Regions from separate parts of the Viridibacillus sp. d25.2 genome, predicted to be linked through region 2. Evidence: a T-box and tRNA genes for the amino acid it is inferred to sense, from the RefSeq annotation. Region 2 holds a T-box; the other regions hold tRNA genes.
What was found. The T-box of region 2 lies ahead of ileS (isoleucine--tRNA ligase). A T-box ahead of a tRNA ligase gene usually reads a tRNA of that ligase, here a tRNA-Ile.

Region 1 (7,033 bases), 1.7 Mb from region 2:
GAAGGAAGAATCGCACATGCGATATTGGACGTATATGAAGAAGAACCTCTACCATCAGATCATCTTTTTTGGCAGATGACTAATGTAACTGTTTCACCTCATGTCTCAAGCCACTCTTCAAGATATTTGGAGCGTAGTTTAGAAATTTTCAAACCTAACTTAAAAAAATGGTTAGAGGGAGAGTCAGAGCTCATTAACAAAATGGATATTACTAAGGGGTACTAATCAAGAACTTTTATAGTTAATGGAGAAAGTATCATTCATGTAAAGCAATTGAGAATGCTATTAGGGATAAAATGATAAATTTATGCTAATTTATACTAATTTTCGATTGATAATAAACAACACCTTATTAATACACGAACAAAGAAGTGACTTGTGGATGGATATGTTGACATTTGCCCTAGTTGTTAAGTAAACTAATTATAACAATTATAAACTAATAATTTTTATGAATTGAGGTGCATGGCGATGACTGAGGTGCAATTAAAAAGCGCTCTAGACACGCTAAAGACAACTGGCGTAAGGATTACTCCCCAACGTCATGCTATTTTAGAGTACTTAATCGAATCAATGTCACATCCAACAGCTGATGAAATATACAAAGCACTTGAAGGGAAATTCCCTAATATGAGTGTAGCAACGGTTTATAATAATCTACGTGTATTCCGAGAATCAGGGTTAGTAAAAGAATTAACTTACGGGGATAGCGCAAGTCGTTTTGATTTTGTTACAAATAAGCATTATCACATTATTTGTGAAGGCTGTGGAAAAATCGTAGACTTCCATTACCCAGGGCTTGATGAGGTTGAACATTTCGCCGCTCATGTCACTGGTTTCAAAATCAATTCACACCGTATGGAGATTTACGGAACTTGTCCAACATGTACTGAACAAGCTACGAAAGTTCAATAAGAAAGGGAGCTACTTAACTGTCAACAATGACACATAGGTAGCTTCTTTTTATGGTAAACTATGTAATGCTTTTTTTATAAAAAAACCTCGTTACAATTTAGTAACGAGGCGAAGGCATTAATCTTTATGCTTTGTGCGATTGTTTAGTGATTGATCAAATTCTTGTCCCTCTAATGAAGGATCTAAAGTAAGTGGTTCATTGCAATACATACACATATCTACACGGCCAAGAACTTTCGTGTGTTTATGGCAACCCGGACATTCTACTAATACTGCTCGAGTTGAAAGGAATCCAATCCATCCATAAACAAAAGTACTTCCAAGAACACAGAGGATACCTAGCGTCATGAAGATAATAACTAACCATTGGTGTTCTCTGAAGAAAATGGCACCGTACATGATGATAAACCCAATAAATATGAGAGATAAAGCAAATGAACGGATTTTATTTATCTTGTTTTTATATGGTTTCATTTGTAAGCCTCCTAATCTACAACATACTATAACACAAAATGATATCGTAATATGAAGTGAAAGTTTTATGCAGGAATCTTATTATTGCTGTCGAAAGTTTAAGACAGAGTAAATTGACTATTGACTATAGGAGGATCATTATGGAGCAGTTACTACGACCCATATACCAAGAACGAGCAAGTCACCCAAATACAATAGGTGTAATTTTAATAGAAAAAAGGGAAGAAGTTAGCCCGATAACAGATACATTTGATACGATTCTTCTTATTATAACAAAACAAAGTGAGCGACCTGTCTTTACAAAACACTATACATTTAAAGATAAGAAGGCTGCTATGCATATTATTTCTGAGAAGCAGTTAAATAAATGGTTATTAGTAGGAACTAATAAGAAGATAGTAGATTGGCTATTCTTTGGAAAAGTATTATTTGATCGTAATGAGTATCTTTCTAATTTAAAAAAGGAACTGAAAGAGTTCCCTTTCTATGGTCGGAAAATCAAAATGGGTATTGAGTTTGCAAAGTTAATTCGCAGATACTTAGAAGGCAAAGTATGCTTCGAAGAGAAAAATTACTTAGATGCATATAATCATGTTGTTGAATCATTGCATCATTTAGCGCGTCTTGCTGTAATGGATAGAGGACTGTACCCTGAGGTTACAGTATGGTCGCAAGTAAAACAAATTGATCCAGCCATTTATAAATTATATGAAGAACTTATTACGAGTGAAGAATCATTGGATAAACGATTAGAGCTATTATTTTTAGCAAGTGAGTTCTTCATTCATTCCCGTACTGCAGATGGAGCAACGCATGTTATAGAAGTAATGTCTCAGAAAGACTTCTGGACAATACAAGAATTGCATGAACAAGAGGAGCTCAAAAACTATTCAGTTAACCTTGAAGTTTTCATCGAATATTTAATAGACAAAGGATATATCTCTGTAGAGCGTGTAGAAACTAAGGGGAATAACATATATCATAGAGATTATAAGGTTGAAGAAATTGCTGATTAGTTGTATAGTAATTGAGGCGTTCAAAACGCCTCAAAATTCTTTTTGAAAAAGTGTTGACATATGTATCGATACTATTGTATTATATTAATTGTCGCTAAGACATGTTGTTAAAACTTAAAACTTTCACTCAAATAACTTTTTCAAAAAAGTTATTGACACAGAAAGTGAATGATGTTAAGATATTAAAGTCGCTGCCGCAAGCAACGACGTCAACAACAAAATGAACCTTGAAAACTGAACATGCAAGACGTTAATCAATAAATGTTTTTGGACACCAACTCCGTTGGTGGATCAAAACAAAAATAGATATCATCTTCGGATGATACGCTAGCAAAGCTAATGAGCTTTCAAACTACTTTTATGGAGAGTTTGATCCTGGCTCAGGACGAACGCTGGCGGCGTGCCTAATACATGCAAGTCGAGCGAATGATGAAGAAGCTTGCTTCTTCTGATTTAGCGGCGGACGGGTGAGTAACACGTGGGCAACCTACCTAGTAGATTGGGATAACTCCGGGAAACCGGGGCTAATACCGAATAATCCATTTTGTCACATGGTAAAATGCTGAAAGGCGGTTTCGGCTGTCACTACTAGATGGGCCCGCGGTGCATTAGCTAGTTGGTGGGGTAATGGCCTACCAAGGCAACGATGCATAGCCGACCTGAGAGGGTGATCGGCCACATTGGGACTGAGACACGGCCCAAACTCCTACGGGAGGCAGCAGTAGGGAATCTTCCACAATGGACGAAAGTCTGATGGAGCAACGCCGCGTGAGTGATGAAGGTTTTCGGATCGTAAAACTCTGTTGTAAGGGAAGAACAAGTACGTTAGTAACTGAACGTACCTTGACGGTACCTTATTAGAAAGCCACGGCTAACTACGTGCCAGCAGCCGCGGTAATACGTAGGTGGCAAGCGTTGTCCGGATTTATTGGGCGTAAAGCGCGCGCAGGTGGTTTCTTAAGTCTGATGTGAAAGCCCACGGCTCAACCGTGGAGGGTCATTGGAAACTGGGAGACTTGAGTGCAGAAGAGGAAAGTGGAATTCCAAGTGTAGCGGTGAAATGCGTAGAGATTTGGAGGAACACCAGTGGCGAAGGCGACTTTCTGGTCTGTAACTGACACTGAGGCGCGAAAGCGTGGGGAGCAAACAGGATTAGATACCCTGGTAGTCCACGCCGTAAACGATGAGTGCTAAGTGTTAGGGGGTTTCCGCCCCTTAGTGCTGCAGCTAACGCATTAAGCACTCCGCCTGGGGAGTACGGCCGCAAGGTTGAAACTCAAAGGAATTGACGGGGGCCCGCACAAGCGGTGGAGCATGTGGTTTAATTCGAAGCAACGCGAAGAACCTTACCAGGTCTTGACATCCCAATGACCGCTCTAGAGATAGAGTTTTCCCTTCGGGGACATTGGTGACAGGTGGTGCATGGTTGTCGTCAGCTCGTGTCGTGAGATGTTGGGTTAAGTCCCGCAACGAGCGCAACCCTTGATCTTAGTTGCCATCATTTAGTTGGGCACTCTAAGGTGACTGCCGGTGACAAACCGGAGGAAGGTGGGGATGACGTCAAATCATCATGCCCCTTATGACCTGGGCTACACACGTGCTACAATGGACGATACAAAGAGTCGCTAACTCGCGAGGGTATGCTAATCTCATAAAATCGTTCTCAGTTCGGATTGTAGGCTGCAACTCGCCTACATGAAGCCGGAATCGCTAGTAATCGTGGATCAGCATGCCACGGTGAATACGTTCCCGGGCCTTGTACACACCGCCCGTCACACCACGAGAGTTTGTAACACCCGAAGTCGGTGAGGTAACCTTTATGGAGCCAGCCGCCGAAGGTGGGATAGATGATTGGGGTGAAGTCGTAACAAGGTAGCCGTATCGGAAGGTGCGGCTGGATCACCTCCTTTCTAAGGATAATTACGGAAACAGATCTTGGATCTGTCGATTAACGTCTTGCGTTCAGTTTTGAAGGTTCATACTTCAATTATATATTTTCCCAAAAGGGGCCTATAGCTCAGCTGGTTAGAGCGCACGCCTGATAAGCGTGAGGTCGATGGTTCGAGTCCATTTAGGCCCACCATATTTTCTTTTCGGGGCCTTAGCTCAGCTGGGAGAGCGCCTGCCTTGCACGCAGGAGGTCAGCGGTTCGATCCCGCTAGGCTCCACCAATATTGTTCTTTGAAAACTGGATAAAACGACATTGAAGCAAATTAAGTAACACATTTTTTATTATTAAGTTTTTTAGGCTTAATAACTAACTTTTAGGTTAAGTTATTAAGGGCGCATGGCGGATGCCTTGGCACTAGGAGCCGAAGAAGGACGGCACTAACACCGATATGCTTCGGGGAGCTGTAAGTGAGCTTTGATCCGGAGATTTCCGAATGGGGGAACCCACTGTTCGTAATGGAGCAGTATCTTGACGTGAATACATAGCGTCTTGATGGCAGACCCAGGGAACTGAAACATCTAAGTACCTGGAGGAAGAGAAAGAAAAATCGATTCCCTGAGTAGCGGCGAGCGAAACGGGAATAGCCCAAACCAAGAGGCTTGCCTCTTGGGGTTGTAGGACACTCTATATGGAGTTACAAAGGAATGAGTTAAACGAAGCGGTCTGGAAAGGCCCGCCAGAGCAGGTAACAGCCCTGTAGTTGAAAGTTCATTCTCTCTTGAGTGTATCCTGAGTACGGCGGAACACGTGAAATTCCGTTGGAATCTGGGAGGACCATCTCCCAAGGCTAAATACTACCTAGTGACCGATAGTGAACCAGTACCGTGAGGGAAAGGTGAAAAGCACCCCGGAAGGGGAGTGAAATAGATCCTGAAACCATGTGCCTACAAGTAGTTAGAGCCCGTTAATGGGTGATAGCGTGCCTTTTGTAGAATGAACCGGCGAGTTACGATTACATGCGAGGTTAAGTTTTAGAAGACGGAGCCGTAGCGAAAGCGAGTCTGAATAGGGCGAATGAGTATGTGGTTGTAGACCCGAAACCAGGTGATCTACCCATGTCCAGGGTGAAGGTAAGGTAACACTTACTGGAGGCCCGAACCCACGTACGTTGAAAAGTGCGGGGATGAGGTGTGGGTAGCGGAGAAATTCCAATCGAACCTGGAGATAGCTGGTTCTCTCCGAAATAGCTTTAGGGCTAGCCTCGTGATAGAGAATCCTGGAGGTAGAGCACTGTTTGAACTAGGGGTCCATCCCGGATTACCGAATTCAGACAAACTCCGAATGCCAGTGATTTATGCACGGGAGTCAGACTGCGAGTGATAAGATCCGTAGTCAAAAGGGAAACAGCCCAGACCACCAGCTAAGGTCCCAAAGTAATTGTTAAGTGGAAAAGGATGTGACGTTGCTTAGACAACCAGGATGTTGGCTCAGAAGCAGCCATCATTTAAAGAGTGCGTAATAGCTCACTGGTCGAGTGACGCTGCGCCGAAAATGTATCGGGGCTAAACAATTCACCGAAGCTGTGGATGGACATCTTAGATGTCCGTGGTAGGAGAGCGTTCTAAGTGCTGTGAAGTCAGACCGGAAGGACTGGTGGAGCGCTTAGAAGTGAGAATGCCGGTATGAGTAGCGAAAGACGGGTGAGAATCCCGTCCACCGAATGACTAAGGTTTCCTGAGGAAGGCTCGTCCGCTCAGGGTTAGTCGGGACCTAAGCCGAGGCCGATAGGCGTAGGCGATGGACAACAGGTTGATATTCCTGTACCACCTATTTACCATTTGAGCAATGGGGGGACGCAGTAGGATAGGGTAAGCATGCTGTTGGTTATGCATGTTCAAGCAGTGAGGCGTGAAATGAGGCAAATCCCATTTCTATAACGTTGAGCTGTGATGACGAGGACGTATGTCCGGAGTTCCTGATTTCACACTGCCAAGAAAAGCCTCTAGCGAGGTAAAAGGTGCCCGTACCGCAAACCGACACAGGTAGTCGAGGAGAGAATCCTAAGGTGTGCGAGAGAACTCTCGTTAAGGAACTCGGCAAAATGACCCCGTAACTTCGGGAGAAGGGGTGCTCTAGTAGGGTGAAAGCCCGAGAGAGCCGCAGTGAATAGGCCCAGGCGACTGTTTAGCAAAAACACAGGTCTCTGCAAAACCGTAAGGTGACGTATAGGGGCTGACGCCTGCCCGGTGCTGGAAGGTTAAGAGGAGTGCTTAGCGCAAGCGAAGGTGCGAATTGAAGCCCCAGTAAACGGCGGCCGTAACTATAACGGTCCTAAGGTAGCGAAATTCCTTGTCGGGTAAGTTCCGACCCGCACGAAAGGCGTAACGATCTGGGCACTGTCTCAACGAGAGACTCGGTGAAATTATAGTACCTGTGAAGATGCAGGTTACCCGCGACAGGACGGAAAGACCCCGTGGAGCTTTACTGTAGCCTGATATTGAATTTTGATACAGCTTGTACAGGATAGGTAGGAGCCAGAGATTCCGGAGCGCCAGCTTCGGAGGAGGCGTTGGTGGGATACTACCCTAGCTGTATTGAACTTCTAACCCATGCCCCTTAGCGGGGTAGGAGACAGTGTCAGGCGGGCAGTTTGACTGGGGCGGTCGCCTCCTAAAGAGTAACGGAGGCGCCCAAAGGTTCCCTCAGAATGGTTGGAAATCATTCGTAGAGTGTAAAG
Region 2 (7,033 bases):
TCGCAGTATATTCTTCTTTCTCAAGTTGACCTTTCTCTACTTTGGTTAAACCTTCTACGATTGAAGAGACTTGTTCACCAAATTTAAGTTCAATTTCATGGATAGGAGTATCTGTATCTTCCACTACATCATGAAGTAATGCTGAAATTAAAGAAGTAACATCCGCCTTATATTCCAACAGTATTTCGCAAACGGCTAAAGGATGAGTGATATACGGCTCTCCAGTAGCCCTTTTCTGTCCATGATGTGCGTTATCAGCAAAATTAATAGCTTGTACTAATAGCTCTATTTCATTCAGTGAAAGATAATTGCTCCTTTGAATTAAACGTTCTTTTAAAGCATTTATCATGAAATCACCCCATTTTATAATTAATTATAACCATTAAGGGTTAATTTTCCAACAGCGGTTACAGAATTAAGTTTAATTTTGACAATTGCTGATTAAACATTTGAAGTTGGCGAGTAATACTTCCGAGGATGTTCCTCCAGTGACTTTAAATTATTTTCTTAAAACTAAACAAATGAACCAGACACATTTTTAAAATTGACATAGAATGAACTATCAGAGATACAGGAGGTGTACAGTATGGGAAATGGAAATGGCGGTTTCGAGGGTGAACGTGAACGTAATAATGGATCAGGTTTCGCTTTACTTATCGTTCTGTTTATTCTTTTGATAATTATTGGCGCAAGTTTCATGAACGGTGGTTGCTATGGCGGCTATGGTGGTGGAGGCTGTTAATGTAGGTACGCTGTAAACCTTTAGGTATAAAAACAAATCCCACCATCTGAGACAGGGTTTTTTAACCTGTCTTTTTTCTTTGTTTACATAAAGGAGGAATTGACATGCATAACGATTAAAGATACTGGTCATAAGCCTTTAAATGATTTAAAACAAACTATTGATCGAAGGAACTCGTTAGACAAGTGTAAGTATATTGTCTTGTCGATATTGAATCAATACGTCGACTATATTAATTACTGTTTTAAAGGATATTACGAATAAAGAATATAAGAACCTGTATTGAGATTCGATCAATACAGGCTCATTTTTTTATTATAAAACTTAACTGTCTAATCTGATCTTCGCATTTTTTAACATACCCAAAGCAAGGCCCATCATTAAGCCAATACCAGTTATTATAAAGAATAATAAACCGATACTTTCTTTTAATACGACCATTTGCAAAATAACACCTAATAACGCACCTAGTGTTAAACCAATAAACATAAATGCTGCATAATATAACCCAATTGCTTCCTCAACATTGGGTTCGAGATATTGTAGCCATTTAGCATTACTATCAAGCATCGGATTTTCTGGATTTTCTACTGCGAAAGAGGCCTTTGCCTTTTCAAATGCATCTGCTTCAGAGATACCTTCTTCTAAAATCAAATCCTGAATATAATCGTCCATATAACTCATTAATTCTTCTTGAGCTTCCTTATTCTTTTGAGAAGTCCATTTAAATTTTGCAGCCGTCTTTTTCGCCTCCCCTAATGTTTGATTCGCTTGCATTGCAAGTTCTTCAAAGTATGTAAGCTCTTTACTTTCACTTACACTTAGCTTAGTATTCTGCTTCACGAATTGATTGATTTTATTTTTTGTTTCTTTACTTAATGTCATGTTATTCGACTCCTTCCAAAAATTGATCCATTAACTGTTTCATAAAAAGCCATTCCGTCTTTTTATGGCTTAAATACTCTTTTCCTGTATTCGTGAGATGATAGTACTTTCTCCTGGCCGCTGCACTTCCTTCTTGCCAATAGCTCGTTACATAGCCATTTTTCTCTAGACGTTTAAATGATAAATACAAAGTTCCTTCTTTTATTTCGAATGAATTCTTACTTTGCTTTTTAACTTCTTTGCTCAGGTCATAACCATACATATCATCATGGTAAAGCAAGCTTAAAATAATTGTGTCTATATAACCCCGTAATATCTCCTTATCAATTTCCACGTAATTCTCTCCTTCATTTATACCTTGCTTTGTTAGGTACAACCAAATTATAAAACATCTATACCTTATAAAGCAATGTATAATTTAAATTAAGGTATAAAGAATTTTCTCTTTTACGATTTCTTTTCCTAATAATGGTTCAATAGGCAAAGAAATCGTTTATAAACTGTTCATATATGCTATTTAAACAGTATTTTAATGTAAATTAGAGAATAGTAAATTATCAAAATAAAGGATTTAAAGGATTTTTAAAGAAGTTTAAAATATACTGGCTCTAATGGGAGGAGTGAAGGAATTATCTTTAATGTCAAAAGAAGTTTACCTTGTATAGTGACTGCAATTATCACCATATTCTATTATTTAGTATTTCTGTTTTTGTATCTTAGAAACGTAATTGGAGGAGTTTCATTTGTTGCACTATTATTACTTAGTTTAATTATCTTATTAATTACACTTATTGTGTATCGTAAAAAGCGTGCTTTCAAAAGAAAAGCCTTGTTAGCTACAACCATAATAGCGCTATTATTTTGTTACGAACTGCCACTACTATTTTATGATTCTTACACGCACGCAGCATACTTATATTTGAATCCTTTAGAAGTATACGGAGGTTCAGGAATCTATTTATTAGGGGTTAATAGATTGGACTTTAAATTTACAGAAAACAAAAAAGCTGTTATGGCCCTTTTAAACGAACAGCATGTAGAATATTTGGATATTATTAAAATCACCCATCCAGACCTTTATAAAAGCAAGAACCGTCAATTATTGAAATGGTTCCATGTTGGGAAAGATGACGTAAAACAAATGAAAGAAAACGTGAATCATTTTTTAGGACAGGAAGATGGACGAATTAACGAATTTTTAAATAGCGATCATATTGAGGGAAGTAGCGCCGGATTAGGTTTAACGTTGACAGGACTCATTATAAGAGGGGATTTGCAAAATGACTTAAAGATCGCAGTTACGGGGGCAATTAGCGAAACGGGAGACGTATTACCAATAGCAATTTTAAAAGAAAAAATACAAATTGCTGAGAAATCCAATTTTTCAATGATGATTGTCCCAAGTGCAAATAGGAAAGAAGCTATGGAAATACAGAAGAAATTAAACGTAAACATACAAATTCTTGATGTGGCACATATAGATGAAGCAGTTCGACTGATTAATGATTTGAACGATAAAAGTAAATGAACAAACTATTTATGGCATCCTATATTGCTGCTTTTAAAGCATACAGGGTGCCTTTTGTGTATCTTCAATAGATAAGCAGAAAAAAAGGCAACTTTTTTCTAGATAAGAATGCCAGTTCTATAAAACTAAATCAAAGATACACCTTAGTTTCTTTTATGTAATCAAACGATTAAGGTTGCAAAACTAATAATAGCCAGTTTAATAGGGGCAAACCTACTAATATAATGCATACGATTATTATCCAAATTACTGTATTTCTTTTCATTCCATTTTCACCCCTTAAATATTAAAAATCTAATATCCCAATTTAAAAATTTGTACTTATCCTCTTATTATTATAACTATTAACCATATAACATTTACACTATATTACAAATAAGGTATGATGAGTACTATTATGTAGATGGAGAGAAGGTGCCAAATGGAAATTATCGGGATTGGAGTTATTTGCACAGTTTTTGCTGTATTTGAAGCTGTAAGGAGATTAAATAATAATATACTAGAGCAAACAGAAGAAATAAAAAAAATAGGTGATGAGCTAAAAGAACTTCGTAAAAGACTATAACTCAAATTTTGATAACTTATATGCGAAGTTTCCTTCTTTATCTTATTTACTTTGAATACCCAATACAAACTTAAGGGAGTTTCGCTTCTTTTTCATGTTCTTTAAACCTTCCTTTGAATCTAGAATTACTACCGTTTTAAATAACCAAATTCGAAGATAAACCGATTTATAAATAATCGGTCCTTTTATACCTTTTTCCTCAAATTCAGAACCGCCCTCTAATTCTGTCTCCGTTCTAACAAACCACTTATCCCCAATTCCTATTTCGATGAATTTCATTTTTGACCACCTCGTCATTCTTTTTAATCACTTAATGTAAATAGAGTATTTGTCGTCGTACTATCGGACAAAAACAGATTGGTAAAATTAATAGTAACATATCAAAATCCAAACCTGAATTCACAAATTACAAATACTTCTAAAACCTATCTTAATTCCCCTTCATTCTTCCTAGAAATGAATGATTTATGCAATAAAAACACAAGTGAATAACCCATTACAAACGCTTATATATCAATGGTTTTCAATTGTTTATCTACTAATTTCAGATGCTGTGAGCGTTCGTGAAAAACAGATTTGTGTACCTTTGTGTTCTAATACGTTACAGTGTAATCCACTTTCCAATTAAATTCGCTGTTTTATTTATAATTATTCCGAATATATAGTTTTCGTTTCACTACACTATTTTCACTTTTACAACTCTATAAGGCTTCCATTTTAGAATTTATAAATTTCTCTATTCTCCATCTACTTTATCTAAACACTAAATGTCCAGGGTTCTTCACCTATAGACTAGAACCATACCTTCCCTCCTTTAATTTAAGATTCCAATTTTAATCAATTGACAATTTTTCTCTGTTCTGTTACGATAACTCTCAATAAAAGCATACAAATTCGTTGATGAGAAAGAGTAGCGTTATATCTTATTCTATAGAGAGCTGACAGTTCGGTGCAAGTCAGTGTTTAAGAGTAATGTGAAGATCCTCTCTGAGAAGATAGTCTGAAGATTTAGTAAGTCTATCCGGGTGTCCGCCGTTAAAAGGAACACGTATGATTGTACGTTGCTGAGTGCTATTGAGTGGTTTTCAATAGAATTAGGGTGGTATCGCGGTTAACCCCGTCCCTTACTTGGGACGGGGTTTTTTGTATGTTTTTAAATAATTATTGTATGGGAGCGATATCAATGAATTCGAATGAAAGTAAAGAAAATACAGTACAGCGTGAACAACGCATTCGTAACCTTTGGACTGAGCAAAATACTTTCCAAGCTTCTGTTGACGTAAGAGATGGACGCACACCGTTTGTTTTTTATGAAGGTCCACCAACTGCCAACGGATTACCCCATGTAGGTCATGCATTTGGTAGAACGATTAAAGACGTCGTGGCACGTTATAAAACGATGCAAGGATTCCAAGTAGAAAGAAAAGCTGGATGGGATACTCACGGTCTACCTGTAGAATTAGGTGTTGAAAAGCAGCTGGGCATATCAGGTAAACAAGAAATTGAACGCTATGGTATAAAGCCATTTATCAACAAATGTAAGGAAAGTATTTTCACTTACGAGAAGAAATGGCGTTCATTTACCGAAGAATTAGGTTATTGGGTTGATATGGATGATCCTTATATGACATTAAGCAATGACTATATTGAAAGTGTATGGCACATCTTGAGTAAAGTGCATAAAGACAAATTGTTATATAAAGGCCATCGGGTTTCACCTTACTGCCCTAGCTGTCAAACATCATTAAGTTCACATGAAGTCGCTCAAGGGTATAAAGATGTTAAAGATTTATCTGCTACTGTGAAATTTAAATTAGCTGATAAAGAAAATGAATTCTTCCTAGGCTGGACGACAACACCTTGGACTTTACCTGCCAACGTGGCACTTGCTATGAATTCAGAGTTAACTTATGTAAGAGTTCAAAAAGAAGCAGAAATTTTCATTGTTGCAAAATCATTAGTTGAAAAAGTACTAGGCCAAGATGTTAAAGTGCTAAGTGAGCATAAAGGTAATGATTTTGAAGGCGTACGTTATTTAGCCCCATTTAATTATGCACATGTTGAAAAAGGACATATCGTTGTCTTAGCTGATTACGTAACGGAGCACAGTGGAACTGGTATCGTTCATATCGCACCAGCTTACGGTGAAGATGACTATAAAACAATCAAACAAAACTGTTTATCATTTGTGAATGTGGTCGATCTGCAAGGACGATACACAGCTGAGGTAACTGATTTGCAAGGGAAATTTGTTAAAGAATGTGATGTAGATATTATTAAAATGTTGTCTGAAAAAGGTCTGCTATTTAGCAAAGAAAAGTATGAGCATAGCTACCCACACTGCTGGCGTTGTGATTCACCGCTTCTTTACTATGCTACAGATAGTTGGTTCATCAATATGTCGTCACTTAAAGAGCAAATGCTTGCTAACAACGAAACAGTCACTTGGTATCCTGAGCATATTAAAAACGGGCGTTTCGGAAACTTCCTTGAAAATCTAGTCGATTGGAATATTAGTCGGAACCGCTATTGGGGTACTCCTCTAAATGTATGGATCTGTGATGATTGTGGCAATGAAGTTGCGCCTGGCAGTATAGAGGAATTAAAAGAAATCGCTACAACCAATTTGGACGATGGTATAGAGCTTCATAAGCCTTATATTGATGATGTTCAATGCGTTTGCCCTAAATGTCATGGACAGATGGAAAGAACGCCAGAGGTTATTGACGTATGGTTTGACAGTGGTTCAATGCCGTTTGCGCAACACCACTATCCATTTGATAATAAAGAGAAATTTAAAAAGCAATTCCCTGCTGATGTCATCATTGAAGGCATCGACCAAACACGTGGCTTCTTCTACAGCCTTTTAGCAGTCTCTACACTATTTACGGGGCAAGCACCATATAAGAATGTTTTATCATTAGGTCATGTATTAGACGAGAACGGCCAGAAAATGTCGAAAAGTAAAGGTAACGCCCTAGATCCAATTGAGTTGATTCAGGAATACGGTGCTGATGCACTACGCTGGGCATTCTTAATTGATAGTTCGCCTTGGAATCTTAAACGATTCTCGAAAAAAACTGTTCAAGATGCAAAATCAAAACTAGTTGATACATTAGATAATACGTATAAATTCTATGCGATGTATGCGAAAATTGATGGTTTTGAATATGATGCCAATCAAACAGGTAATAAAACAATATTAGATCAGTGGATGCTCTCTCGTTTGCATAATACTGTAAAAGTTGTAGCAGAGTTTATGGATGAATTCCAATTTACAGCTGCTACAAGAGAGATTGCAGAATTAGTTGAT
Region 3 (7,033 bases), 2.2 Mb from region 2:
ATGAAATATTTAATTTATGCATTTTTTTATTCCCCCTTTGTGAACTACCTATATTGTAAATGCTACACTCGTGTTGGCTCAACCTAACAAAATTCTGAATATTTATACAAAACTTCAGATGCAATTGAGAGAATAATGTTGCAACTTAACAAAGTACTATACTACTCTTCAGATTTTAAAAATTGTATCCATTAGTAGATATACAAAAATGCGTACATTCCAAAGAAAATATCATTGGAGAAATACTTTATTTTAACCACAAAAAAACCCCTCTCTACACGAAGTAGAAAGAGGTTGAAGTTTTATATGAAAGTGAGCCATGTAGGATTCGAACCTACGACCCTCTGATTAAAAGTCAGATGCTCTACCAACTGAGCTAATGGCTCATATAATTAAAATGGCTGGGGTACCTGGATTCGAACCAGGGCATGACGGAATCAAAATCCGTTGCCTTACCGCTTGGCTATACCCCAACAATGAATAATGAATATTTATATAAAAAATGGTGGAGGGGGACGGATTCGAACCGCCGAACCCGAAGGAGCGGATTTACAGTCCGCCGCGTTTAGCCTCTTCGCTACCCCTCCGAAAAAAAATATGGTGGAGGATGACGGGATCGAACCGCCGACCCCCTGCTTGTAAGGCAGGTGCTCTCCCAGCTGAGCTAATCCTCCATGGATATGTAAAATAGTTATAAAAAATGGTGACCCCTACGGGATTCGAACCCGTGTTACCGCCGTGAAAGGGCGGTGTCTTAACCGCTTGACCAAGGGGCCATTGATACTGTACTGCTTAAAACAGGACAAGAATTATATTAACATCTTTCAAATAAAAAAGCAATACTTAATTTGAAAAATATTAGAAATTTCATCTTGCAATACAAATTTCGATATATTTTTACTTCTAAATAGATGATTTGAAAGCTTCCAACCGGGCTCGAACCGGTGACCTCTTCCTTACCATGGAAGCACTCTACCTGCTGAGCTATGGAAGCATAGACAAAAAAATGGCTCCGAAGGTAGGACTCGAACCTACGACCGATCGGTTAACAGCCGATTGCTCTACCACTGAGCTACTTCGGAACAATAATATTATCGCTTCTTTAGATGTTTATTTTGTCGAATATAAATATTATTATAACAGCATATTAAAACATTTCAAGCTATTTCTGAAAAAACTTTTAATTATTTTGCACTTAAATATACCTATATATTATTATATGAATCCTATCTATTATAAAGGCTTTATTTGAGCGTTTTACGCGGTTTTAATCAGCATCTAAGGTTAGATTACTAACACGTAAAAATTACGCTCATAGAGGCTATTACGATGGTAATATCATAACAATTTTTCAGTCATATTATCATTGAATTCTTACCTTTATTGATAAATCCATTTTCTTTATATAATTTCTGTGCCACTATATTTTTTCACTAACTGCTAAACTATTTCATCTATATAATGAAATTTCTATTAATTTATATTAGCAACTGAGATAGTTACTTTGTGCGTTATAAAATAGTCTTAGTACAGCCTCACACCAATATTAATTTATTATGTAATACAAGAATGCTCACTAACTCCCCATTAAGAAATACGACAATCGCATTGGCGTTTTTATCTGATGATAAAAAATTTAATATGAGTTTTTAGAAAAAAATCAAGGATTTTACAACTATACATATTATAAGTATTTTCTATATAAAAAAGCACAACTGATTAAATCAGCTGTGCTTTAGTTTGCCTAGCAACGTCCTACTCTCACAGGGGGAAACCCCCAACTACCATCGGCGCTAAAGAGCTTAACTTCCGTGTTCGGCATGGGAACGGGTGTGACCTCTTTGCCATCATCACTAGACTATATTCGACTTCAAATACACATCGCATTACTCGTGTCTTGAAACTCTCATTTGGAGAACTTGTTCTCTCAAAACTGGATAAATTACATTGAAGTTCGCTAAGTAAAATTTGGTTAAGTCCTCGATCTATTAGTATTCGTCAGCTCCGTATGTCGCCACACTTCCACCTCGAACCTATCTACCTCATCGTCTTTGAGGGATCTTACTTACTTGCGTAATGGGAAATCTCATCTTGAGGGGGGCTTCATGCTTAGATGCTTTCAGCACTTATCCCGTCCACACATAGCTACCCAGCGATGCCCTTGGCAGAACAACTGGTACACCAGCGGTGTGTCCATCCCGGTCCTCTCGTACTAAGGACAGCTCCTCTCAAATTTCCTACGCCCACGACGGATAGGGACCGAACTGTCTCACGACGTTCTGAACCCAGCTCGCGTACCGCTTTAATGGGCGAACAGCCCAACCCTTGGGACCGACTACAGCCCCAGGATGCGATGAGCCGACATCGAGGTGCCAAACCTCCCCGTCGATGTGGACTCTTGGGGGAGATAAGCCTGTTATCCCCGGGGTAGCTTTTATCCGTTGAGCGATGGCCCTTCCATGCGGAACCACCGGATCACTAAGCCCGTCTTTCGACCCTGCTCGACTTGTAGGTCTCGCAGTCAAGCTCCCTTATGCCTTTACACTCTACGAATGATTTCCAACCATTCTGAGGGAACCTTTGGGCGCCTCCGTTACTCTTTAGGAGGCGACCGCCCCAGTCAAACTGCCCGCCTGACACTGTCTCCTACCCCGCTAAGGGGCATGGGTTAGAAGTTCAATACAGCTAGGGTAGTATCCCACCAACGCCTCCTCCGAAGCTGGCGCTCCGGAATCTCTGGCTCCTACCTATCCTGTACAAGCTGTATCAAAATTCAATATCAGGCTACAGTAAAGCTCCACGGGGTCTTTCCGTCCTGTCGCGGGTAACCTGCATCTTCACAGGTACTATAATTTCACCGAGTCTCTCGTTGAGACAGTGCCCAGATCGTTACGCCTTTCGTGCGGGTCGGAACTTACCCGACAAGGAATTTCGCTACCTTAGGACCGTTATAGTTACGGCCGCCGTTTACTGGGGCTTCAATTCGCACCTTCGCTTGCGCTAAGCACTCCTCTTAACCTTCCAGCACCGGGCAGGCGTCAGCCCCTATACGTCACCTTACGGTTTTGCAGAGACCTGTGTTTTTGCTAAACAGTCGCCTGGGCCTATTCACTGCGGCTCTCTCGGGCTTTCACCCTACTAGAGCACCCCTTCTCCCGAAGTTACGGGGTCATTTTGCCGAGTTCCTTAACGAGAGTTCTCTCGCACACCTTAGGATTCTCTCCTCGACTACCTGTGTCGGTTTGCGGTACGGGCACCTTTTACCTCGCTAGAGGCTTTTCTTGGCAGTGTGAAATCAGGAACTCCGGACATACGTCCTCGTCATCACAGCTCAACGTTATAGAAATGGGATTTGCCTCATTTCACGCCTCACTGCTTGAACATGCATAACCAACAGCATGCTTACCCTATCCTACTGCGTCCCCCCATTGCTCAAATGGTAAATAGGTGGTACAGGAATATCAACCTGTTGTCCATCGCCTACGCCTATCGGCCTCGGCTTAGGTCCCGACTAACCCTGAGCGGACGAGCCTTCCTCAGGAAACCTTAGTCATTCGGTGGACGGGATTCTCACCCGTCTTTCGCTACTCATACCGGCATTCTCACTTCTAAGCGCTCCACCAGTCCTTCCGGTCTGACTTCACAGCACTTAGAACGCTCTCCTACCACGGACATCTAAGATGTCCATCCACAGCTTCGGTGAATTGTTTAGCCCCGATACATTTTCGGCGCAGCGTCACTCGACCAGTGAGCTATTACGCACTCTTTAAATGATGGCTGCTTCTGAGCCAACATCCTGGTTGTCTAAGCAACGTCACATCCTTTTCCACTTAACAATTACTTTGGGACCTTAGCTGGTGGTCTGGGCTGTTTCCCTTTTGACTACGGATCTTATCACTCGCAGTCTGACTCCCGTGCATAAATCACTGGCATTCGGAGTTTGTCTGAATTCGGTAATCCGGGATGGACCCCTAGTTCAAACAGTGCTCTACCTCCAGGATTCTCTATCACGAGGCTAGCCCTAAAGCTATTTCGGAGAGAACCAGCTATCTCCAGGTTCGATTGGAATTTCTCCGCTACCCACACCTCATCCCCGCACTTTTCAACGTACGTGGGTTCGGGCCTCCAGTAAGTGTTACCTTACCTTCACCCTGGACATGGGTAGATCACCTGGTTTCGGGTCTACAACCACATACTCATTCGCCCTATTCAGACTCGCTTTCGCTACGGCTCCGTCTTCTAAAACTTAACCTCGCATGTAATCGTAACTCGCCGGTTCATTCTACAAAAGGCACGCTATCACCCATTAACGGGCTCTAACTACTTGTAGGCACATGGTTTCAGGATCTATTTCACTCCCCTTCCGGGGTGCTTTTCACCTTTCCCTCACGGTACTGGTTCACTATCGGTCACTAGGTAGTATTTAGCCTTGGGAGATGGTCCTCCCAGATTCCGACGGAATTTCACGTGTTCCGCCGTACTCAGGATACACTCAAGAGAGAATGAACTTTCAACTACAGGGCTGTTACCTGCTCTGGCGGGCCTTTCCAGACCGCTTCGTTTAACTCATTCCTTTGTAACTCCATATAGAGTGTCCTACAACCCCAAGAGGCAAGCCTCTTGGTTTGGGCTATTCCCGTTTCGCTCGCCGCTACTCAGGGAATCGATTTTTCTTTCTCTTCCTCCAGGTACTTAGATGTTTCAGTTCCCTGGGTCTGCCATCAAGACGCTATGTATTCACGTCAAGATACTGCTCCATTACGAACAGTGGGTTCCCCCATTCGGAAATCTCCGGATCAAAGCTCACTTACAGCTCCCCGAAGCATATCGGTGTTAGTGCCGTCCTTCTTCGGCTCCTAGTGCCAAGGCATCCGCCATGCGCCCTTAATAACTTAACCTAAAAGTTAGTTATTAAGCCTAAAAAACTTAATAATAAAAAATGTGTTACTTAATTTGCTTCAATGTCGTTTTATCCAGTTTTCAAAGAACAATATTGGTGGAGCCTAGCGGGATCGAACCGCTGACCTCCTGCGTGCAAGGCAGGCGCTCTCCCAGCTGAGCTAAGGCCCCAAAAAAGAAAAAATGGTGGGCCTAAATGGACTCGAACCATCGACCTCACGCTTATCAGGCGTGCGCTCTAACCAGCTGAGCTATAGGCCCCTTTTTCGGAAAAAATATAAGGTTATTATGAACCTTCAAAACTGAACACAAGACGTTAATCGACAGATCCAAGATCTGTTTCCGTAATTATCCTTAGAAAGGAGGTGATCCAGCCGCACCTTCCGATACGGCTACCTTGTTACGACTTCACCCCAATCATCTATCCCACCTTCGGCGGCTGGCTCCATAAAGGTTACCTCACCGACTTCGGGTGTTACAAACTCTCGTGGTGTGACGGGCGGTGTGTACAAGGCCCGGGAACGTATTCACCGTGGCATGCTGATCCACGATTACTAGCGATTCCGGCTTCATGTAGGCGAGTTGCAGCCTACAATCCGAACTGAGAACGATTTTATGAGATTAGCATACCCTCGCGAGTTAGCGACTCTTTGTATCGTCCATTGTAGCACGTGTGTAGCCCAGGTCATAAGGGGCATGATGATTTGACGTCATCCCCACCTTCCTCCGGTTTGTCACCGGCAGTCACCTTAGAGTGCCCAACTAAATGATGGCAACTAAGATCAAGGGTTGCGCTCGTTGCGGGACTTAACCCAACATCTCACGACACGAGCTGACGACAACCATGCACCACCTGTCACCAATGTCCCCGAAGGGAAAACTCTATCTCTAGAGCGGTCATTGGGATGTCAAGACCTGGTAAGGTTCTTCGCGTTGCTTCGAATTAAACCACATGCTCCACCGCTTGTGCGGGCCCCCGTCAATTCCTTTGAGTTTCAACCTTGCGGCCGTACTCCCCAGGCGGAGTGCTTAATGCGTTAGCTGCAGCACTAAGGGGCGGAAACCCCCTAACACTTAGCACTCATCGTTTACGGCGTGGACTACCAGGGTATCTAATCCTGTTTGCTCCCCACGCTTTCGCGCCTCAGTGTCAGTTACAGACCAGAAAGTCGCCTTCGCCACTGGTGTTCCTCCAAATCTCTACGCATTTCACCGCTACACTTGGAATTCCACTTTCCTCTTCTGCACTCAAGTCTCCCAGTTTCCAATGACCCTCCACGGTTGAGCCGTGGGCTTTCACATCAGACTTAAGAAACCACCTGCGCGCGCTTTACGCCCAATAAATCCGGACAACGCTTGCCACCTACGTATTACCGCGGCTGCTGGCACGTAGTTAGCCGTGGCTTTCTAATAAGGTACCGTCAAGGTACGTTCAGTTACTAACGTACTTGTTCTTCCCTTACAACAGAGTTTTACGATCCGAAAACCTTCATCACTCACGCGGCGTTGCTCCATCAGACTTTCGTCCATTGTGGAAGATTCCCTACTGCTGCCTCCCGTAGGAGTTTGGGCCGTGTCTCAGTCCCAATGTGGCCGATCACCCTCTCAGGTCGGCTATGCATCGTTGCCTTGGTAGGCCGTTACCCCACCAACTAGCTAATGCACCGCGGGCCCATCTAGTAGTGACAGCCGAAACCGCCTTTCAGCATTTTGCCATGTGACAAAATGGATTATTCGGTATTAGCCCCGGTTTCCCGGAGTTATCCCAATCTACTAGGTAGGTTGCCCACGTGTTACTCACCCGTCCGCCGCTAAATCAGAAGAAGCAAGCTTCTTCATCATTCGCTCGACTTGCATGTATTAGGCACGCCGCCAGCGTTCGTCCTGAGCCAGGATCAAACTCTCCATAAAAGTAGTTTGAAAGCTCATTAGCTTTGCTAGCGTATCATCCGAAGATGATATCTATTTTTTGTTTTGATCCACCAACAGAGTTGATGTCCAAAAACATTTATTGATTAACGTCTTGCTTGTTCAGTTTTCAAGGTTCATAAGTTATAAATGGTGGAGCCTAGCGGGATCGAACCGCTGACCTCCTGCGTGCAAGGCAGGCGCTCTCCCAGCTGAGCTAAGGCCC

Region 1: it encodes a tRNA-Ile, which carries the amino acid that the T-box ahead of ileS (isoleucine--tRNA ligase) is inferred to sense. The anticodon was not compared.
Region 3: it encodes a tRNA-Ile, which carries the amino acid that the T-box ahead of ileS (isoleucine--tRNA ligase) is inferred to sense. The anticodon was not compared.

Annotation. Positions count from the first base shown of each region.
Region 1 is NZ_CM196652.1:786,309-793,341, forward strand. Features, by position in the region: gene ACZLO7_RS03870 (D-2-hydroxyacid dehydrogenase) at 1-225, shown strand, start outside; gene perR (peroxide-responsive transcriptional repressor PerR) at 472-915, shown strand; gene ACZLO7_RS03880 (YgzB family protein) at 1,033-1,389, opposite strand; gene ACZLO7_RS03885 (nucleotidyltransferase-like protein) at 1,530-2,405, shown strand; rRNA gene ACZLO7_RS03890 (16S ribosomal RNA) at 2,763-4,315, shown strand; tRNA gene ACZLO7_RS03895 (tRNA-Ile) at 4,412-4,488, shown strand; tRNA gene ACZLO7_RS03900 (tRNA-Ala) at 4,501-4,576, shown strand; rRNA gene ACZLO7_RS03905 (23S ribosomal RNA) at 4,673-7,033, shown strand, end outside.
Region 2 is NZ_CM196652.1:2,469,677-2,476,709, reverse strand. Features, by position in the region: gene ACZLO7_RS12420 (HD domain-containing protein) at 1-349, opposite strand, end outside; gene ACZLO7_RS12415 (YjcZ family sporulation protein) at 587-742, shown strand; gene ACZLO7_RS12410 (hypothetical protein) at 1,067-1,627, opposite strand; gene ACZLO7_RS12405 (PadR family transcriptional regulator) at 1,629-1,961, opposite strand; gene ACZLO7_RS12400 (S16 family serine protease) at 2,292-3,155, shown strand; gene ACZLO7_RS12395 (hypothetical protein) at 3,577-3,720, shown strand; gene ACZLO7_RS12390 (DUF3977 family protein) at 3,763-3,999, opposite strand; T-box leader at 4,609-4,848, shown strand; gene ileS (isoleucine--tRNA ligase) at 4,904-7,033, shown strand, end outside.
Region 3 is NZ_CM196652.1:316,069-323,101, reverse strand. Features, by position in the region: gene rocF (arginase) at 1-22, opposite strand, end outside; tRNA gene ACZLO7_RS01665 (tRNA-Lys) at 314-386, opposite strand; tRNA gene ACZLO7_RS01660 (tRNA-Gln) at 399-473, opposite strand; tRNA gene ACZLO7_RS01655 (tRNA-Tyr) at 504-587, opposite strand; tRNA gene ACZLO7_RS01650 (tRNA-Val) at 599-674, opposite strand; tRNA gene ACZLO7_RS01645 (tRNA-Glu) at 702-776, opposite strand; tRNA gene ACZLO7_RS01640 (tRNA-Thr) at 922-994, opposite strand; tRNA gene ACZLO7_RS01635 (tRNA-Asn) at 1,008-1,082, opposite strand; rRNA gene rrf (5S ribosomal RNA) at 1,743-1,858, opposite strand; rRNA gene ACZLO7_RS01625 (23S ribosomal RNA) at 1,969-4,898, opposite strand; tRNA gene ACZLO7_RS01620 (tRNA-Ala) at 4,995-5,070, opposite strand; tRNA gene ACZLO7_RS01615 (tRNA-Ile) at 5,084-5,160, opposite strand; rRNA gene ACZLO7_RS01610 (16S ribosomal RNA) at 5,258-6,810, opposite strand; tRNA gene ACZLO7_RS01605 (tRNA-Ala) at 6,959-7,033, opposite strand, start outside.